Regions from separate parts of the Stenotrophomonas sp. YJH_SMC_27 genome, predicted to be linked through region 1. Evidence: riboswitches for the same ligand, from Rfam matches in the RefSeq annotation. Region 1 holds a riboswitch; the other holds the start of a gene.
What was found. A riboswitch is a leader RNA that binds a small molecule or an ion and turns the genes downstream of it on or off. The one in region 1 is predicted to bind glycine.

Region 1 (6,461 bases):
GCATGCCGTCACTGCCGCAGTCGTATTGGGAAAAAACCCAGTTCATCAAGCCTGACGACCGCGACGTGGTCTGCCACGCCAGCGCCTGGGACATGAACATGGAAGGCGACGTGCGCACAAAGATGTGCATCAAGCCGAACGAAGAGAATTTCACCACCATCTACCACGAGCTGGGCCACATCTATTACGACCTGGCCTACAACCCGCTGCCGCCGCTGTTCCAGGGCGGTGCCAACGACGGCTTCCATGAAGCGATCGGCGACACCATCGTGCTGGCGATGACGCCCAAGTACCTCAGCTCGATCGGCCTGGTCGACGCGCCGACCGAAAGCCGCGAGGCGGTCATCAACAACCAGATGCGCATGGCGCTGTCGGGCGTGTCGTTCCTGCCATTCGGACTGATGATCGACCGCTGGCGCTGGGGCGTGTTCGATGGCTCGATCACCGCCGACAACTACAACAAGGCATGGTGGGACCTGAAGGCCAAGTACCAGGGCGTGGCCCCGGCCAGCAGCCGTGGCGAAGAATTCTTCGATCCGGGCGCGAAGTATCACGTGCCGGGCAACACCCCGTACACCCGTTACTTCCTGGCGCGCATCCTGCAGTTCCAGTTCTACAAGGGCCTGTGCGACGCCTCGGGGTACAAGGGCCCGCTGCATGAGTGCACCTTCTACGGCAACAAGGAAGCCGGCCAGAAGTACTGGGCGATGCTGAGCAAGGGTGCCAGCCAGCCGTGGCAGGCCACGCTGAAGGAGCTGACCGGCACCGACAAGCTCGATGCCGGCCCGATGATCGAGTACTTCACACCGGTCAACGAGTGGCTGAAGCAGCAGAACGAAGGCCAGATGTGCGGCTGGCAGGCCAACGCGGCCCCGGCGGCGAAATGAGAAAAGGGGCGGGTCCGCGAGGATCCGCCCCTGATGTAGCGCCGGGCCGCGCCCACGTGACCGGTGGGCGCCATTGCAGCGAACGCATCGCCATGCGCGCGGAGCCTTTCGCCAAGCAGTGACAGTGATTCATGCCCGGCGGCTCTTCATCGCACCGCTGCGCTCGCCGGGCATGGCCCGGCGCTATCCACGGCGGATCAGCTGTTCTTCTTCGCTGCCATCGCCGCGGCCAGCTCGGCCTTGAACTCCTCGAAGGTCTGGCCCTTCTCCTTTGCTTCGGCCTGTGCGGCATCACGAAGTGCATCGGAGTACATCAGGCGCACCGGCGTGCCATTGCGTTCGTGCAGCTCACCGGCCTGCATGATCAGCGCCAGCACCTGCGCAGCGCTCTCGCTGTGGCCGGCGATGCGGCCATCCATGCCCAGCACCCATTCGCCATCGCGGCGAACGACACCGGCCAGCAGGGTGCGCTGCGCGTCGCGCAGTTCGGCATGCGGCTCCACCGGCGACGCCTGCGCGGCTGCCTTGTTGGCGGCCTGCTTTTCCTGGCGACGGCGCTGGTCGCGGCGGGTCTTGGAGCTGGTGGACATGGTGCGGTACCGCTGCGAAGGGGGCGCAAGGATAACGCACCCCGCCCGCAGCGCTGCTTCACGCGTGCTCGATCCAGCACGGTCAGTCCAGCACCTTGCCGTGCCGCCAGTAGCCCATGAAGGTGATCGCGCGGCGGTCCAGCCCGCAGTCGCGGACCAGGTGGCGACGGATCGCCATTACCGCCGCCGCCTCGCCTGCCACCCAGGCATACAGCGGCCCGGCCACGCGGGTATCGGCCTGCTCCCAGAGGATCTGCGTATCGACGTCGATCTCCTCCAGCGCATCGCCGGCAGCCGCGCCCGGGGCCGCTGCCAACCGCGCCTGGACCGCCTGCAGCAACGGCTGTCCGTAGGCGGCCCGCCCGCGCGGCAGCCAGACCAGCTCGGCGCTGGAGGGCGCCTTCAGGTGCACGGCATCACCGGCCTGCGCCACCTCCAGCAGCGCCAGCGTGCGCGGCGGATCGACCATGGCCGCCAGTTCCTCGAGGATGCCGGCCACCGCCGGCAGCGCGGTTTCATCCGCCACCAGCAGCACCTGGCCGACTCCCATCGGCGGTTTCCATTCCCAGCCTTCGCTGCTGTCGGCACAGTCGGCATCGGGGGCCAGCAGCACTACGCGGTCGCCCGGGCGAGCGTGGACGGCCCAGCGCGAGGCCGGCCCGGTTTCGCCATGCAGCACGAAATCAACGTCGACCTCGCCCTGCTCGGCACGCAACTGCCGGATCGTGTAGGTGCGCATGGGCGGGCGCTGGTCGTCCGGCAGTGCCCGGTAGCGGGGATACCAGTCCTCGCCGCTGGGCACCGGCGGCACGTCCTGGCCGGGCAAGGGGAAGAACACCTTGATGCGCTGGTCCGGGCCTTCGGTCTTCATCCGCGCCACGTCGGCACCGGTGAATACCATGCGGTCCAGGGAAGGAGAAAGAACGCGGCGCTCCTTCAGCGCCACCTCGAACAGGCGGTAGGTCTGCTGCGCAGCCATGGGGGAACCTCATGCAACGACATCGGATCGGCTGGCTGTCGTGCATCCACGCACCGGCTGGCTGGAGTCCCCAGCCTAGTCCGGTCGTTCCTCGCCGCAAGCGTTACGGGCATCGCGGCGTGCCCTACCCCTGCGCGCTGCTCAATCGCCCGTGCAGGCTGCCTGCGCCGCGCGCTCAAGCCGGTGCTCCCAGTACCAGAACACGAAGCCGGCGCCAAAGAACGCGGCCTGGCCCAGCGCCAGGTGCAGCGGGCTGGCACTGAGCAACGGCGACACCACGCCGGCCACCACGGTGCTGATCATCAGCTGCACGAAGGCCTGCAGCGACGAGGCCAGGCCGCGCTGGTGCGGATACATGTCCAGCACCGCCAGCGCCAGGATCGGGAAGATCAGCGCCATGCCCATGCCGCCCAGGAAGATCGGCAGCACTGCCCACGGCAACACGAACTGCGGCGACAGCGCCACGTAGCCGACATTCAGCAGCGCCGACAGCGCGCACAGGCTGAAACCGATGGCGACCTGGCGGGTGGGCGTGGTGTGCCCGGCCATGCGCCCGGACAGGAACGAGCCGGTGGTCATGCCGCCGATGGTGGGGATGAACAACCAGGCGAAACCGCCCTCGCCCAGGTGCAGGTGCTGCATCACGAACACCGGCGCCGACGAGATGTACAGGAAGATGCCACCGAAGCCGATGCTGCCGGCCAGCGCCAGGCGCAGGAAGCGCGGGTTGAAACCGATGCGCACGTAATCGCGCATCAACGCGTGCGGCGACAACGGCACGCGCGCTTCGACCGGATGGGTCTCCGGCAGGTAGCGTGCAGTGGCTGCCAGCAGGGCCAGCGCGAACACCACCAGGAACCAGAAAATCAGCGGCCAGCCGGCGCCACTGAGCAGGATCCAGCCACCGATGATCGGCGCGATGGCCGGGGCGATGCCGAACAGCATCGACACCTGGCTCATCAGGCGCTGCGCGTCGTGGCCATGGTAGAGATCGCGGATCACCGCGCGGCCGACGATCATGCCGACACCCGCCGACAGGCCCTGCAGCGCGCGGAACGCCAGCAGCGTGGCCAGATCGGTGGACAGCGCACAGCCGACCGAGGCGCCGACGAACACCACCAGGCCACCGAGGATCACCCGCTTGCGCCCCCACGCATCGGACAGCGGGCCATGCGCCAGGCTCATCAGGCCATAGAACAGCAGGTACACGCTGATGGTCTGCTGCACCGCCACCTCGTCCACCGACAGGCGCTGCGCCAGCTGCGGGAACGCGGGGAAGATGGTATCGATCGAGAACGGGCCGAACATGGCCAGGCCGGCAAGCAGCAGGGCCATGCGGCGGGTGGAGGGAGCAACGGCGGCGGTCATGAAGGAAGCGTCCGGCAGGGCCATGCGCGGCACGCACGGCGGGCGCCGGTCCCGCTGCAACGGGGACGGCGCCAGATGAATTCGGGTATCCGCCCATCATAGGTGGGGATTGCGCCCGATGCCATGCAGCGGTGCACAAAACGCACGGCCGGGCCATCGGCCATTCAGCCGCGGGCCCGCGCCGGGGCGCGGCCAGCGGGCCCGCAACGGGCTATAATCGGCGGGCAACACGGTGGGAGAAGCGGAACACCGCTGCCGAAGGCGCAACGCCCGTAATCGCTCAGGCCCGATACCACCCGTAACAGAACTCTGGAGAGACCGGTTCGATCCGGCGCCGAAGGGGCACGAAGCCGCGGTTTTCCGCGCTTCCAAACTCTCAGGCAAAAGGACAGAGGGGCGCCCCGCAGACCGCCGACCGGCGGCTTGTGCCCGTGCGTGTGCCCTTTCCTGACGGATCCTTCGCCATGTCCCAGAACACCCCTTCCCTGCGTGAGCTCGAGCACCACAATGCGTTCGTCGAGCGCCACATCGGCCCCAACGATGCCGAGATCGCGCAGATGCTCGACGTCGTCGGCCACGCGTCGCTGGATGCGATGACCGATGCCATCGTGCCGGCCAAGATCAAGTCGCCGGCGCCGCTGGCGCTGCCGGAGTCGATGACCGAAGTGCAGGCACTGGCGAAGATCCGTGCGATCGCCGACAAGAACACCGTGCTGCGCAGCTTCATCGGCCAGGGTTACTACGGTACCCACACGCCGAACGTGATCCTGCGCAACATCCTGGAAAACCCGGCGTGGTACACCGCCTACACCCCGTACCAGGCGGAAATCTCGCAGGGCCGCATGGAAGCGCTGATCAACTTCCAGACCCTGTGCGCCGACCTGACCGGCATGGAAATCGCCAACGCCTCGCTGCTGGACGAAGCCACCGCCGCCGCCGAAGCGATGACCCTGGCCAAGCGTTCGGCCAAGTCGAAGTCGGACACCTTCTTCGTGCACGATGCCGTGCACCCGCAGACCCTGGAACTGCTGCGCACCCGCGCCGAGCCCATGGGCATCGTGCTGCGCGTCGGCACCCCGGCCGAGGCACTGGAAGCAGAAGCCTTCGGCCTGCTGCTGCAGTACCCGGACACCTTCGGCCAGGTCGGTGACTACAAGGCGCTGGTCGATGCCGTGCACGCACGCGGCGGCCTGGTGGCCGTGGCCACCGACCTGCTGGCCCTGACCCTGCTGGCTGCCCCGGGCGAATGGGGCGCGGACATCGTGGTCGGCAACAGCCAGCGTTTCGGCGTGCCGTTCGGCTTCGGTGGCCCGCACGCCGCCTTCATGGCCTGCCGTGACGCCTACAAGCGCTCGATGCCGGGCCGCCTGATCGGCGTTTCGGTCGATGCCCAGGGCAACCCGGCATACCGACTGACCCTGCAGACCCGCGAGCAGCACATCCGCCGCGAGAAGGCCACCTCCAACATCTGTACCGCACAGGTGCTGCTGGCAGTGATGGCCTCGATGTATGCGGTCTACCATGGCCCGGAAGGCCTGACCCGCATCGCCCGCCGCACCCACCGCCTGGCCGCCATCCTGGCAGCGGCACTGCGCAACGCCGGCGTACAGGTCGGTGGCGACTTCTTCGACACCCTGCACGTCACCGGCGTGCACGCCGATGAGATCCACGCCAAGGCACGCGCCGCAGGTTACAACCTGCGCGCGATCGACAGCGACTCGGTCGGCATCAGCCTGGACGAGACCGCCACCCGCGCCGACGTGGTCGCGCTGGCCGCCGTGTTCGGCGCGCAGGCCGACATCGATGCGCTGGACGCAAGCACCGCCGACGCGCTGCCGGCCGGCCTGCTGCGCCAGTCCGCGTTCCTGACCCACCCGGTGTTCAACACCCACCACAGCGAGCACGAACTGCTGCGCTACCTGCGTTCGCTGGCCGACAAGGACCTGGCGATGGACCGCACGATGATCCCGCTGGGTTCGTGCACCATGAAGCTCAACGCCACCGCCGAGATGATCCCGGTGACCTGGCCGGAGTTCTCGCAGATCCATCCGCTGGTGCCGGCTGACCAGGCGCTGGGCTACAAGGAACTGATCGACACGCTGGAAGCGATGCTGGTCGAATGCACCGGCTACGACGCGGTCAGCCTGCAGCCGAACTCCGGCGCGCAGGGTGAGTACGCCGGCCTGCTGGCGATCCGTGCCTACCACCGCTCGCGCGGCGAGGGCCATCGCGACATCTGCCTGATCCCGGATTCGGCGCACGGCACCAACCCGGCCTCGGCGCAGATGTGCGGCATGAAGGTGGTGGTCACCAAGACCGATGCCAACGGCAATGTCGATGTGGAAGACATCCGCCTCAACGCCGAGAAGTACAGCGACCGCCTGGCCGCGATCATGATGACCTACCCGTCCACGCACGGCGTGTTCGAGGAAGAGGTGGTCGAGATCTGCGAGATCATCCACAAGCACGGCGGCCAGGTGTACACCGACGGCGCCAACATGAACGCCCTGGTCGGCGTGGCCAAGCCCGGCAAGTGGGGTTCGGACGTTTCGCACCTGAACCTGCACAAGACCTTCTGCATTCCGCACGGCGGTGGCGGCCCGGGCGTTGGCCCGTGCGCGGTCAAGGAACACCTGG
Region 2 (6,461 bases), on a different contig from region 1:
CTTCGGCGTACAGCGTGCCCAATGCGTAGCGTGCGCTCAGATAGCGCACGATGGCGTTCGATTCCCACAGCGGCAGGCCATGGTCTTCGATCACCGGCACCAGGCTATTGGGATTCATCGCCTGGTACTCCGGCGTCTGCGTGCCGCCGTGGCTGCCACCGACTTCGATGGATTCATACGGCAGGCCGATCTCCTCGGCGCACCACAGCACCTTGCGGACGTTACTGGAATTGCGGCGGCCCCAGATCTTCAACATTGCGGATTTCCTTGCCTGCAGCAGTGCGCCACGGTGGCGCGGAAACGCTACGATACGCCCATCCACAGGGAGAGACGACGTGACTGCATGGGATGCTTTGAACTACGTTCTGCTGGCAGCAGGGCTGGGGATGCTGGTGCTGGGCTACCGCCGCTCCAATCGCAATCTGCTGCTGTGTGCGGCCCTGTTGCTGCTGGCCTTCAACGGCATTGAGGATTTCGCCACCGGGTTCGCCGACGGCTATGCGAATTCGGAAGCACGGGTGATCTGATTCGTTTGGGTGATGTGCCGGCCAGCGGCCGGCACTACCGATTTTTCTTCGGCAGCGCGCGCACGTAGGACGACTTGCCATCCTTCTTCAGTTCGAACAGACCGATCGCCGCCAACAGGTCACTCAACTTCCCGTAACCATAGTTGCGCGGATCGAACGAGGCCTGGTTGCCGATCTGGCTGCCAACCGGCCCCAGATGCGACCAGCCGTCCTCGCCCTCGGCTGAGGACACCGCGCGGCGCAGCATCTTCACCAGCCGGGTATCGCTGCGCATTTCCGCACCGCTCTTGCGTGGCCGGGCATCGTCGTTGGCCACAGGCTCGTTCGATGCCTGTTCGCTGGAAGCCTGTTCGGTATCCGGCACGCTGGCATGGGTCTGGCCCAGTGCTTCCAGGTAGGTGAATTTCGAGCACGCGTTGACGAACGGCTCGGGCGTTTTCTTCTCGCCGAAGCCGTACACCTTCACGCCATCGGTCAGCAGACGCATCACCATCGGAGTGAAATCGGCATCGCTGGAGACGATGGCGAAGCCATCAAGGTTGCGTGCGTAGAGCAGGTCCATGGCATCGATCACCATCGCCATGTCCGAGGCATTCTTGCCCTTGCTGTAGGCAAACTGCTGGATCGGGCGGATCGCATATTCGTGCAGCACCGCTTCCCAGCCCTTCAACCGCGGGCTCTTCCAGTTGCCATAGGCGCGGCGCACGTTGGCCACGCCGTAGCGGGCGACTTCAGCCAGGACCTCGTCGATCTTCGAGGCCGGCGCATTGTCGGCGTCGATCAACAGGGCGATGCGCTTTTCCGGTTCGCTCATGGGCTCCTCACGGGCCGTTGCCTGAACCCGAGTATCGCCGATCCGGGCAGGCGCTGACGTGACAGGTGGCCGCCGTGCGAAGATGCCAGGCGCTTCCCCCGATGCCCCCACTGGAGTGAGTCGATGAGTCGCGAGCGCGTTCCCCACCTGGTCGTTGTCGGCGGCGGTTTTGCCGGTCTCTGGGCCACCCGTGCCCTGGCCCGCGAGCGCATACGCATCACCCTGGTCGACCGCCGCAACCATCACCTGTTCCAGCCGCTGCTGTACCAGGTGGCCACCGCCGGCCTGTCCGCACCGGATATCGCCGCACCGCTGCGCCACATCCTCGGCCACCAGCGCAATGTGGAAGTCCGCCTCGGCGAAGTGGTGGCCATCGACAAGCGGGCGCGGCAGATCCGCATGGCCGATGGCAGCACGCTGGACTACGACAGCCTGCTGCTGGCCACCGGCGCCACCCACGCCTACTTCGGCAACGATCAGTGGGCCGATGATGCGCCCGGCCTGAAGACGCTGGACGATGCCATCGCGCTGCGCCGCAAGCTGCTGCTGGCGTTCGAACGCGCCGAGGCCGAACCGGACCCGGCAAAGAAGGCGGCGTGGCTGAGTTTCGCCGTCGTCGGTGGTGGTCCCACCGGCGTCGAACTGGCCGGCACGCTGGCCGAGATCGCGCGCCACACGCTGCGCAACGAGTTCCGCCACATTGATCCGGCCAGTGCGAAAGTGCGGCTGATCGAGGCCGGGCCGCGCGTGCTGTCCTCGTTCCCGGAAGTGCTTTCGCTGAAGGCGCGCCGGCAGCTGGAAAAGCTGGGCGTGGAAGTGCTGACCGGCACCCCGGTGAGCGACATCGACAGCCAGGGCTTCAGGCTCGGCGATCAGTTCGTGCCGGCACGCACGGTGGTGTGGGCCGCCGGTGTGGCCGCTTCACCGCTGGCGCGCACGCTGGAGGTGCCGCTGGACCGCGCCGGGCGCGTGCAGGTGCAACCCGACCTCACCCTGTCTGGCCACCCGGAACTGTTCGTGGCTGGCGATCTGGCCGTATTGAACCAGGCCAACGGCAAGCCGGTGCCTGGCGTGGCGCCCGCGGCCAAGCAGATGGGCAAGTACGTGGCCGAGGTGATCCGCGCGCGCCTGCACGGCAAGCCCGAACCCGGCCCGTTCAAGTACGCAGACTTCGGCAACCTGGCCACGATCGGCCGCATGGCTGCGATCGTGCACCTGGGCCGGCTGCAGCTATCCGGTGTGCTGGCGTGGTGGTTCTGGCTGGCCGCGCACGTGTTCTTCCTGATCGGCTTCCGCAACCGCATCGTGGTGCTGCTGAACTGGGCCGTGGCGTACTGGAGCTACCAGCGCAGCGCGCGCATCATCTTCGGTGATGACCAGGACGACCGGCGACCGAAGCGCTAGGGCCGCACGCATGCTCCTGTAGCGCCGAGCCATGCTCGGCTGCACTTCGCGCGGTTTGCAGAAGCCGAGCATGGGCTCGGCTCTACGGCGCCTTCGGTTTCGGGTACCACAGTGCGTTGACGATTACCCAGCGCTGGTCGAAGCGCCCCATGTGGAAGTAGTCGACGAACCACGGGGTTTCCAGCCGCACCGAGGCCGCGTTGCCGGTCACGTCCAGCACCGTGCAGCGGCGGTCCCATTGATCCTTCGGGGTCTTCAACGCGCCCTGCTTCGTCAGCGAGACCAGTTCTTCCTTCGACATACGGCGCAGGCCCAGGCGTTCGTCGGGCGTATCGCCGAGGACCGCGCGCTTGGCCAGCTCCGGATGCAGGGAGCGGGCGACGCGCTGCGGGTCGGCCTCCAGCTGGCCGTCAACGTAATCGTGGCAGGTGGCTTCGATGGCCGCGAGGGTGGCCGGGTCGGCGGCGGGGCTCGTTGCTGCGGAAAGAGCGAACAGCAGGGCGATCGTGGACATCCGGGTCTCCAGCGCTGAGGGCTGGGCGATCATGGCATGTGCAAGCCGCATCCACGCATGGCGTGGATCTACTGTAGAGCCGGGCCCATGCTCGGCTTCACCATCAGGCAGCAGCAACAACAGCCGAGCGTGGGCTCGGCTCTACAGAAGCGCAGGATCCGGGGCCTGCAGCCAGGCCAGCTTGCGTTCGCGCGGCTGCTGCTTGAGCTGCCATTCGGCCCGTGACGCGGCGGCCCGGTCCGGGTACTCGCGCACGGCCAGCACGCGCAGCGGTGGCCGCGCCCGGGTGTAGCGCGCGCCCTTGCCGGCCTGGTGGGCGGCGAAACGCGCGTCCACGTCGGTGCTGATGCCAGCGTAATAGCTGCCGTCGCGGCATTCGAGCAGGTACAGGAACCAGGGGCGGAGGGACGGAGTCATGCCCGGATTATGCCGTGCTGCACTGCAGCGGATATACTGGCGCCCGAATGCAGGAGAGAGGCGCCGCGCTGGCGCCCGCCGAAGGCGCAGGCTCCCATGATCGCTCAGGCCGGTGGGCTGGAATCCCACCAACCATGCATTCGACTCGCCGAGCTGGAGAGAGGTCACCGGGCACGCCTGGGACGATCCGCCGAAGGGGCACGCGGCCCATGCCGCTGAACTCTCAGGCAAAAGGACAGCGGGAGCGGCACCGGTCATCGTCATCCCGTCATTGCGCAGGCAGTGGCGGTAGTCGCGCATGGCCGGCCCCACCGCGCCCGGAGCCTGTCCCATGCTGCTGTCCGTCATCTACCTGATCGCCATTTCCGCCGAAGCCATGACCGGCGCACTGTCCGCCGGCCGCCGCCGCATGGACCTGTTCGGCGTGGTCATGATCGCCTGCGTCACTGCCCTCGGTGGTGGTTCACTGCGCGACATCCTTCTTGGCCACTATCCGCTGGGCTGGGTCAAACATCCCGAGTACCTCGGCTTCACCGTGTGCGCGGCACTGATCGCCACCTGGGTCGCACGCTGGATGCACCACTTCCGCCGCACCTTCCTGGTGCTCGACGGCCTGGGCCTGATCGCCTTCACCCTGATCGGCTGCTCTATCGCGCGCGAGGCCGGCCATGCCATGCCCATCGTGCTGATCGCCGGCATGCTGACCGGCGCGTTCGGCGGCGTGCTGCGCGACATCCTCTGCAACGAGGTACCACTCATCTTCCAGAAGGAGCTGTACGCGATCATCGCGCTGCTGACCGGCGCGGCCTACCTGTTGCTGCTGCACTGGGGCGTGGCCGATGCCACCGCAATCCTGTGCTGCCTCGGCGGCGGCTTCGCGCTGCGCCTGCTGGCGATCCACTACCGCTGGGAAATGCCGAAGTTCGTGTACCACGACGAAGTGCATTGAAGTTCGCGTTCTCCACGTCGCCCAGCGCTTGTTGCCGTGTTGCGTTGGGACGCTGTCTCCAGCGCCGCGGCGCCCATCTGGTCCCTCAGTGGCGGACCACGAATCCCCCCGAGCGCCCACTGGACGGCGCCCGCAGCTCTTCATCGAATGCATCCTTGATCGCGTTGATCGCCGCGCCGCGGTCCATCCCGCCACTCACGACCAGAGCATCTGCGACATGCTGGGCGACGTCTGCCAGGATGCGTCCCCACGCATGCTCCTCTCGAATGCCAGGACGATCGCCATACAGGCCAACGTTCAGCGAAGCATGCAATCCCCGTTCGGCAATCCACACGCGGATCATCTCGATGGAATCCTCATCGCGCTGTGCGGCTTCTGGAATGATCAGTTCTTTCATGGCTGCGGCCACCAAACAGGAAGTGGCATTGTGACGTGACCTGGAGCGTACGTGGAGCGGATCTTCTACAAAGCCCCGCGCTTCGCGGGCTCGACGCTACATGAAGGCCCCATCCATCGTTCTCACCACCCCGGCGATGTACCTGGCGCTGTCGCTCATGCGCAGCGCCAGGCGCATCGCCGGTGCAGATGGGCCGGTCTCCAACTCCGACCGGCCCTGATCGCGGCCGCACCCCCGCAGGCGCTGGCCGCCATCCACACACGTGCCGCACTCAGGCGGCTTCCATCAGGCGGCTTCGGACACCTTCACGTCGCGACGGGCGCGCACGGCCGCGGCCAGCCGCTCCAGCACCGTCACGGTGGTGTCCCAGTCGATGCAGCCATCGGTGATGCTCTGCCCATAGACCAGCGGTTGGCCTTCCACCAGTTCCTGGCGGCCACCGACCAGATGGCTCTCGATCATCACGCCCACGATGCGCTGTTCGCCGTCTTCCAGCTGAACAGCGATGTCGTCGATCACCTTTGGCTGGTTTTCCGGGTTCTTCAGGCTGTTGGCATGGCTGGCGTCGATCATCAGGCGCGCTGGCAGCTTGGCCTTGGCCAGCACCTGGCAGGCCTCGGCAACACTGCCTGCGTCGTAGTTCGGCTGCTTGCCGCCGCGCAGGATCACATGGCAATCCGGGTTGCCGGTGGTCGACACGATGGCGGTGCCGCCCTGCTTGGTGACCGACAGGAAGTGATGCGGATTGGACGCAGCACCCACCGCGTCAGCGGCGATCTTCACGTTGCCATCGGTGCCATTCTTGAAGCCGACCGGGCACGACAACCCCGACGCCAGCTCACGATGTACCTGGCTTTCGGTGGTGCGTGCGCCGATCGCGCCCCATGCCACCAGGTCGGCGATGTACTGCGGCGAGATCACATCGAGGAACTCGACACCGGCCGGCAGGCCCAGCTTGTTGATGTCGCGCAGCAGGCCGCGCGCGATGCGCAGGCCCTTGTCGATCCTGAAGCTGCCGTCCAGGTCCGGATCGTTGATCAGGCCCTTCCAGCCCAACGTGGTGCGCGGCTTCTCGAAGTACACGCGCATGACGATTTCCAGTTCACCGGCCAGCGCGTCGCGCAGCGGCTTCAGGCGCTGGGCGTACTCGATGGCGGCCTTCGGGTCGTGGATCGAGCACGGGCCTACCACCACTGCCAGGCGGTCGTCGCGGCCATGCAGGATCTGGTGCAGGGCCGCGCGCGAGGCGCTGACGGTGTCGGAGGCTTCATCGTCACAGGGCAGCATCGCCAGCAGCTGGGCTGGCGGTGTCAGCGGTTCGATGGTGCGGATACGCAGGTCGTCGGTGTGCGGGGGCATTGCGGGAGATCTCCGGAACGTTGGGGGTCCCCAGCGTGGCGGCATGAAAAAAGCCGCCAGGTTCGCTGGCGGCTTTCGGG

Region 2: it holds a riboswitch for glycine, as region 1 does, so the genes downstream of both, AC5P7R_RS08465 (trimeric intracellular cation channel family protein) here and gcvP (aminomethyl-transferring glycine dehydrogenase) in region 1, are expected to answer to the same signal.

What each region holds. Positions count from the first base shown of each region.
Region 1 is NZ_JCAFTA010000020.1:16,258-22,718, forward strand. It holds gene AC5P7R_RS20660 (M2 family metallopeptidase) at 1-887, shown strand, start outside; gene AC5P7R_RS20665 (hypothetical protein) at 1,085-1,477, opposite strand; gene AC5P7R_RS20670 (siderophore-interacting protein) at 1,560-2,456, opposite strand; gene AC5P7R_RS20675 (multidrug effflux MFS transporter) at 2,598-3,824, opposite strand; glycine riboswitch at 4,124-4,226, shown strand; gene gcvP (aminomethyl-transferring glycine dehydrogenase) at 4,289-6,461, shown strand, end outside.
Region 2 is NZ_JCAFTA010000004.1:151,113-157,573, forward strand. It holds gene AC5P7R_RS08435 (glutathione S-transferase family protein) at 1-256, opposite strand, end outside; gene AC5P7R_RS08440 (hypothetical protein) at 336-527, shown strand; gene AC5P7R_RS08445 (NYN domain-containing protein) at 562-1,341, opposite strand; gene AC5P7R_RS08450 (NAD(P)/FAD-dependent oxidoreductase) at 1,465-2,745, shown strand; gene AC5P7R_RS08455 (nuclear transport factor 2 family protein) at 2,828-3,259, opposite strand; gene AC5P7R_RS08460 (GIY-YIG nuclease family protein) at 3,401-3,676, opposite strand; glycine riboswitch at 3,717-3,806, shown strand; glycine riboswitch at 3,820-3,925, shown strand; gene AC5P7R_RS08465 (trimeric intracellular cation channel family protein) at 4,008-4,625, shown strand; gene AC5P7R_RS08470 (DUF5076 domain-containing protein) at 4,711-5,022, opposite strand; gene AC5P7R_RS08475 (3-deoxy-7-phosphoheptulonate synthase) at 5,308-6,381, opposite strand.